2 linked regions of the Variovorax sp. PBL-E5 genome follow. The protein of the gene in region 2 interacts with the protein of the main gene of each other region in a pairwise test. Links are inferred from orthologs where the notes say so. Each region holds a gene or a part of one and is shown on either strand. Other genes may lie near its edges.

The links.
Region 1: the proteins of hflK (region 2) and ftsH interact in binary tests that used the Escherichia coli proteins (3 or more experiments, as listed by UniProt). The link is inferred for Variovorax sp. PBL-E5 from one-to-one orthologs.

The regions. Positions count from the first base shown.
Region 1 is NZ_LR594671.1:2,556,380-2,560,297, reverse strand. What follows is about bases 1-2,951. They hold ftsH (ATP-dependent zinc metalloprotease FtsH), read right to left. Parts: upstream 2,461-2,951; coding sequence 541-2,460; downstream 1-540. Other genes in these bases: WDLP6_RS12460 (RlmE family RNA methyltransferase), read right to left, coding at 2,628-2,951; folP (dihydropteroate synthase), read right to left, coding at 1-475. Outside these bases: more of WDLP6_RS12460, read right to left, coding at 2,952-3,296; WDLP6_RS12455 (YhbY family RNA-binding protein), read left to right, coding at 3,317-3,796; WDLP6_RS12450 (glycosyltransferase), read left to right, coding at 3,856-3,918. UniProt on the Escherichia coli protein: Acts as a processive, ATP-dependent zinc metallopeptidase for both cytoplasmic and membrane proteins. Plays a role in the quality control of integral membrane proteins.
Region 2 is NZ_LR594671.1:2,087,540-2,091,395, reverse strand. What follows is about bases 968-3,856. They hold hflK (FtsH protease activity modulator HflK), read right to left. Parts: upstream 3,150-3,856; coding sequence 1,785-3,149; downstream 968-1,784. Other genes in these bases: hflX (GTPase HflX), read right to left, coding at 3,224-3,856; hflC (protease modulator HflC), read right to left, coding at 968-1,765. Also shown: WDLP6_RS10230 (ATP phosphoribosyltransferase regulatory subunit), read right to left, coding at 1-603; WDLP6_RS10225 (DUF2065 domain-containing protein), read right to left, coding at 647-835; more of hflC, read right to left, coding at 848-967.

The DNA.
Region 1 (3,918 bases), 470 kb from region 2 along the record:
CGTCGCCCTCCATCGGCGCCGTCTGCATGGTCTGGGGGTCGCGGTGCATGTGCATCAGGCAGATACCGCACGACGGGTGCTGTGCCACCGCTTCGCGCGCGCCCGGCCTGCGCAAAGCCCAGATGTCGTTGACGATGTCGGCGCCGAGCTCGAGCACGGCGCGTATCACTTCGGGCTTGGAGGTATCGACCGAGACCGGGACCCCGAGTTTGAGCGCCTCGCGCAACACCGGCAGCACGCGCGCCAGCTCCTGTTCCAGCGGAACGGCCGGACTGCCCGGTCGGGTCGACTCGCCGCCGATGTCGAGAATGTCGGCACCCTCCTCCACCAGCCGCACGCAATGCCGCACGGCCGCCTCGGTCGAGGCATGCGCGCCGCCATCGGAGAAGGAATCCGGCGTGACGTTGACGATGCCCATCACGCGCGGCTGCGCGAGGTCGATCGCGAAGCGCGTGGTACGCCAGACTGCCGTCATGCCGAAGCGGCCCCATGAAAAAACGGGGCCCGAGGCCCCGTCGATCGCCAGCGCAACATGCTCGGTCAGGCTGCGGTGGGTGCAGGATCCGGGTTCACCGCCGGCGTGCCGCCGCTGCCACCGCCACTGCCCGACGGCGGGATGCGCGGGGCCCAGTCCTTGGGCGGGCGCGGTGCGCGGCCGGCCATGATGTCGTCGAGTTGCTCGGAATCGATGGTTTCCCATTCGAGCAGCGCCTTCGCCATCGCGTGCATCTTGTCGCTGTTCTCCTCGATCAGGCGGCGCGCCAGGGCGTACTGCTCGTCGATGATGCGGCGCACCTCGGCATCGACCTTCTGCATGGTCGATTCGCTCATGTTGGTGGTCTTGGTGACCGAGCGGCCGAGGAACACTTCGCCCTCGTTCTCGGCGTAGACCATCGGGCCCAGCGATTCGGTCATGCCATAGCGCATCACCATGTCGCGCGCGATCTGCGTGGCGCGCTCGAAGTCGTTGCTGGCACCGGTGGTCATCTGGTGCATGAACACTTCCTCGGCGATGCGGCCGCCGAACAACATGCTGATCTGGTTGAGCATGTATTCGCGGTCGTAGCTGTAGCGGTCCTGCGCAGGCAGGCTCATCGTCACGCCCAGTGCCCGGCCGCGCGGGATGATCGTGACCTTGTGGACCGGGTCGCACTTGGGCAGGAGCTTGCCGATCAGCGCATGGCCGGATTCGTGGTAGGCCGTGTTGCGGCGCTCTTCCTCGGGCATGACCATGCTCTTGCGCTCGGGGCCCATGAAGATCTTGTCCTTGGCCTTCTCGAAGTCCTGCATCTCGACCACGCGCGCATTGCGGCGGGCGGCCATCAGTGCGGCCTCGTTGCACAGGTTGGCCAGGTCGGCGCCCGACATGCCGGGCGTGCCGCGCGCGATGATGCTCGGGTTGACGTCCTGGCCGAGCGGCACCTTGCGCATGTGCACGTTGAGGATCTGCTCGCGGCCGCGGATGTCGGGGAGCGTCACGTAGACCTGGCGGTCGAAACGGCCCGGGCGCAGCAGCGCAGCGTCGAGAATGTCGGGCCGGTTGGTCGCAGCGACCACGATCACGCCGAGGTTGGTCTCGAAGCCGTCCATCTCGACCAGCATCTGGTTGAGGGTCTGCTCGCGCTCGTCGTTGCCGCCGCCGAGGCCGGCACCGCGCTGGCGGCCGACGGCATCGATTTCGTCGATGAAGATGATGCAGGGCGCGTTCTTCTTGGCGTTCTCGAACATGTCGCGCACGCGTGCCGCGCCGACGCCGACGAACATCTCGACGAAGTCCGAGCCCGAGATCGAGAAGAACGGCACCTTGGCTTCACCGGCAATGCCCTTGGCCAACAGGGTCTTGCCGGTACCGGGCGGCCCGACCAGCAGCAGGCCGCGCGGGATGCGGCCACCGAGCTTCTGGAACTTGGCCGGGTCCTTCAGGAAGTCGACGACCTCCTTGACTTCTTCCTTGGCCTCGTCGCAGCCCGCGACGTCGGCGAAGGTGACCTGGTTGTTGTTCTCGTCGAGCATGCGTGCCTTGCTCTTGCCGAAACTGAAGGCGCCTCCCTTGCCGCCCCCCTGCATCTGTCGCATGAAATAGACCCAGACGCCGATCAACAGCAGCATCGGCCCCCAACTCACCAGCAGCGTCATGAGCAGCGAACCTTCTTCGCGCGGCTTGACGTCGAACTTGACGTTGTTGGCGATCAGGTCGCCGATCAGGCCGCGATCGAGGTAGGTGGCGGTCGTGCGGATCTTGCGGTCGTCGGTGGTGATGGCGACGATCTCGCTGCCGCTCTGACCTTCCTGGATCGTGGCGCTCTTGATGCGGTTGCCGCGGACTTCCTCGAGGAAGTCGGAGTAGCCGATATTGCCTGCACCGGCCGTCCCGCGAGTGTCGAACTGCTTGAACACAGTGAACAACACCATCGCAATGACGAGCCAGACGGCAACCTTGGAAAACCACTGATTGTTCAAACGAAGCTCCAGTCGAAGGCGCGTTGCATCGAAAAAAGAAAACGCGCTGAGGGCACGCAATTGGCACCCATTTTAGGCTTTTCAACCTGCGAAACGTGGCAATTTTCCGTGAGCGGCCATAGGGGCCGAGCGGTTTTAGGCCGAATTGGCGAAATCGCGCCGGCGTATCAATTCGTATCCGCCCTTTTGATTCCCATGCCCACCATGAAGGTCTCGGACGATTTGTCGCGCGAGGCCTTGGGCTTCATCGGCTTGACGACGCGGAAGTTGTCCTTGAAAAGCTTCGTCAGCTCGCTGTAGCCGCTGCCATGGAACAGCTTGGCGACCAGTGCGCCTTCAGGCTTCATGTGGTGCTGCGCAAAGTCGATCGCAAGCTCCACCAGGTGCGCGATGCGTGCCGCGTCGGCCGATTCGATGCCCGAGAGGTTGGGCGCCATGTCGGAAACCACCACATCGGCGAGCCGGCCACCCATGGCGCGCTCGAGCCGCTCCAGCACCTCGGCCTCGCGGAAATCGCCCTGAAGAAAAAGCACGCCCTCGATCGGCTCCATCGGCAGCATGTCCAGCGCGATGATCGTGCCCGCGAGTTCGCCGACCGCCGCACCCGTCGGCGACAGCCTGCGCCGCACATACTGGCTCCAGGCGCCCGGCGTCGAGCCCAGATCGATCACCAGCTGTCCGGGCTTGATCAGGCCCAGCGTCTCATCGATCTCCTTGAGCTTGTAGGCGGCGCGCGCCCGATAACCCTCCCGCGTGGCCAGTTTCACATACGGGTCGTTGATGTGGTCATGCAGCCATGCCTTGTTGACCTTCTTGCTTTTCGGTTTGGGGTTCATTGACACTCGATAATACGGGGATGCCCGCCATTCAACTGACCCCCGCGCAGCGCAAGGTGCACCGCTCCGAAGCGCACCATCTGGATCCGATCGTCATGATCGGCGGCGACGGACTGACGCCGGCCGTCAAGAAGGAGACCGATGCCGCCCTCAAGGCCCACGGCCTGATCAAGGTGCGCGTCTTTTCCGACGACCGGACGGCACGCGAAGCCATGCTGCAGACGCTCGCCGACGAACTGGACGCCGCGCCGATCCAGCACATCGGCAAGCTGCTGGTCCTCTGGCGGCCGGTGCCCGACAAGGAACGCGCCGTCGACGAGGACCGCATGCCCGGCCCGCGCGACGTCAAGGTGCTCAAATACAGCAAACGCGGCGGCCAGCGCCCCGAGATCAAGACCCTGCGCGTGCTCGGCAACCAGCGGCTCACGCCGGGCGGCACCGTCAAGCGCGCCAAGGCCAAGAGGCCGCTGTCGGTCAAGAAGCGCCGACAGGCCGACTGACAGTGACGGCCGTGGAGACGAAGCCTGGGGTTGCGCCAGCGACCCGGCACGTGCTGTGCATGAAGTGGGGCACCAAGTACGGCCCCGACTACGTCAATCGCCTCTATGCGATGGTGCGGCGC
Region 2 (3,856 bases):
GCGCAGCGCACTGGCATCCTTGGCGGCGAGCGCAGCGTGCACGCGGGCGATCGCGGCCGCGTCGGCCGGCACATCCGCGAGCAGCGCGCGCACGATGCGGGCATGGGCCAGATCGACGATGACGGTGGCCGACCCACTGCCGCCCACGCCGGCCGCGCGCAGGCAATCGAGCGCGAGCCGCAGGGTTTCGGTATCGGCCTCGAGCCCGGCATGACCATAGATCTCGGCGCCGAACTGAAGCGGCTCACGGGTCGCGTGCGGGCGGTCGGGCCGCGTGTGCACGACCGGGCCGCAATAGCAAAGCCGGGTGACGCCGCGGCGATTGAGCAGGTGCGCATCGATGCGCGCGACCTGGGGCGTGGTGTCGGCGCGCAATCCGAGGCTGCGCCCGGAGAGCTGGTCGACCAGCTTGAAGGTCTGCAGGTCCAGCGCCTCGCCGGTGCCGGACAGAAGGGATTCCAGGTGCTCCAGCAGCGGCGGCATCACCAGCTCGTAGCCGTAGCCACGGGCGGTGTCGAGCAGCTGGCGTCGAAGTTCTTCGATGTGGCGCGCCTCGGAAGGCAGCACATCGGCAATGTGATCCGGGAGGACCCAGGCGGACATGGGAGTCGGGGGCGTGGTCAAACCGGGATTCTACCGGGCCGCGTCACCCCGAAATCCAGAGCAGCAACAGGCCAAGGACAATGCTGCAGAGACCGAAGAAGCGCAACTGCCCGTCCCGCAGCTGCAGCAACTGGCTGAAGGCGCGCCGCCAGCGGCCCGGCGAGACCAGCGGCAACAGGCCCTCGATCACCAGCACGAGCGCGATGGCGCTCCAGAAAGTATCGCTGCTCACACCCGACCGTCGTCAGCGGCGCGGCGGCGCGGCCGTGGTGCTTGGCGCCGTCGTCGATCCCGAACTGCGCATGGCGCGGAAGAAATCCGACGAAGGATCCAGCACCATGACGTCGCTCTTCTTGTTGAAGCTCTGCTTGTAGGCATCGAGGCTGCGGTAGAACAGCGCGAACTGTGGATCGCGGCCGAAGGCGTCGGCGTAGGTCGAAGCAGCCTTGGCATCGCCCTCGCCCTTGATCTTCTGCGCGTCGCGGTAGGCGTTGGCGACGATCACCTCGCGCTGGCGGTCGGCGTCGGCGCGGATCTTCTCGCCCTCGGCGACGCCGGTCGAACGCAGTTCGTTGGCCACGCGCTTGCGCTCGGCCTCCATGCGGCGGTAGACCGATTCGGTGATCGCTTCGACGTAGTCGACGCGCGTGATGCGCACATCGATGACGTCCACGCCCCAGGGCTTGGCACCCTTCACGACCGACAGCACCTCGCGCTGCACGTCGGCCATCAGCTGCTCGCGGCGCACCGAGATCAGATCGCGCACGGTGCGCTTGTTGATGTTTTCCTGGAACGCGTTGCGCACCACGCGGTTGAGTTGCATCGCGCCCGCGTTCTCGTCGAGGCCGACGTTGCGGATGTATTCCGACGGATTGCTGATGCGCCAGCGCACGTACCAGTCGATCACCACGCGCTGCTTCTCCGCCGTGAGCATCGGTTCGGGATCGATGCTCGACAGCGTGAGCAGGCGCTTGTCGATGTACGACACGTTCTGGAACGGCGGCGGCAGCTTGAAGTTCAGGCCCGGCTCGGTGATCACTTCCTTGATCTGTCCGAGCGCATAGACCACGCCGAACTGGCGCTGGTCGACGACGAAGACCGTCGAGCTCAGCAGCACAAGCAGCACGAGGATCGACGTGGCGATGAATCCGATTCTGTTCATGAATGTGTTCCTCGGCGCATCAGCGGACATCGCGGTCGCGTGAGCGGCCGTCGCGTGCGCGCGCATCGCCCACGGAAGAAGGAGGTGCGACCGGAATGACCGACGACTGCGAAGGCGCCGTGCCGGCCACGTTGGGGCTGGCGGCATCGACCGGCGTGGCGGGCGCGTTCTGCGCGGCCTGCTGGATCAGCTTGTCGAGCGGCAGGTAGAGCAGGTTCGAGCCCTGCTTGGAATCGATCAGCACCTTGGTCGTGCTGGCGTAGATCTGCTGCATCGCATCGGTGTACATGCGATCGCGCGTGACTTGCGGCGCCTTCTGGTATTCCGCGAGCACGGAGCCGAAGCGCTGTGCGTCGCCCTGCGCCTGCGCAATGATCCGCGCCTTGTACGCCTCGGATTCTTCCTTGAGCCGCGATGCGGTGCCGGTGGCGCGCGGCACCACGTCGTTCGCATAGGCCTGGGCTTCGTTCTTGGTGCGCTCGCGCTCCTGGCCGGCCTTGAGCACGTCGTCGAAGGCAGCCTGCACCTGCTCGGGCGGCCGCACGCCGCCCTGCTGCAGGTTGATGCCGACGATCTCGACGCCGACCTTGTAGCGGTCGAGGATGGTCTGCATCAGCGTGCGCACGCGCGGCGCGATCTGGTCGCGCTCCTCGGCGAGGGCGGCATCCATCTTCATCTTGCCGACCACTTCGCGCACGGCCGTCTCGGCCACCTGCACCACCGTGTCGGCGGGGTTCTTGCTCTCGTACAGGTAGGCGCGCGCATCGCTCAGGCGGTATTGCACGGCGAACTTGATCTCGACGATGTTCTCGTCCTCGGTCAGCATGGCCGACTCGCGCAGGCCGGTCGAACGCACGATGGCGTCACGGCCCACGTCGGTGGAGCGGATCTGCGTCACGACCACGAGTTCATGGCGCTGGATCGGATAAGGCAGACGCCAGTTGAAGCCCGCGCCCACGGTCGCCTTGTAGCGACCGAACTGGGTGATGACGGCCTGCTGTCCTTCGTTGACGATGAAGAACCCGGTGCCCAGCCAGATCAGGATCGCCACCGCGATGACCAGGCCCACGCCGAAGCCCGCATTCTTCATGTCGGGCTTGAGACCGCCACCACCGCCGCCATTGCCGTTGCCGCCGTTCGGACGGTTGCCGCCGCCGCGCCCGCCGCCGAACAGGCCACCGAGCTTGCGGTTGAAGTCGCGCCACAGTTCATCGAGGTCCGGCGGTCCCTGGTTCGGACCCTGGCCACGCGGGCGGTTGTTGTTGTTGTTGTTGCCGGAAGGCGGAGGCGCGGGGGGCTCTCCGTCAGGCCGGTTGGCGGCAGGACGATCGCCGCCGGACGCGGAGTCGTCGCGCCCCCACCGCCCATCGTTCAGGTTGAACATGCCCTGGAACCGTCTCCACACTGGCTTTGCATTCATTCGTTCTGTTCTCTCGTCAGTGAGGTGATTGTGCCCAATCAGTGAGGGGCCTCGTGCAATTCGGGGTCTGGTTCTGGGGTCATGGCCGATTCGCCCGCAGGACGCGATCGCTGTGCGAGCTCGGCCCGGAGCGCCGGGACGCCCTCGCCGGTATGCGCGCTCACGAAGATCCGGGGCACCTGCATGCCATCGATGTCCATCTCGTCGCTCAGATGCAGGGGCTTGCGCGTACTTTCAAGTGCATCGAGCTTGTTGAATACCAGCAGCTGGGGCACGGTGTCGGCGCCGATCTCCCTGAGCACCGCCTGCACTTCGGCCATCTGTTCAGGATGGTGAGGGTTGGACACGTCCACCACGTGCAGCAGCAGGTCGGCATCGACCGCTTCCTGCAGCGTGGCCTTGAACGCATCCACCAGGCCGTGCGGCAGCTCGCGGATGAAGCCGACCGTGTCGGAGATCGAGACCTTGCGGCGCGCATCCCCCAGGTACAGGTGGCGCGTGGTGGTGTCGAGCGTCGCGAACAATTGGTCGGCCGCATAGGCGCGCGCCTTGACCAGTGCATTGAACAGGGAAGACTTGCCGGCATTGGTGTAGCCGACCAGCGAGATGTTGAAGGTATCGCGCCGTTCGCGCTGGCGGCGCTGCGTGCCGCGCTGGCGCTGCACCTTGAC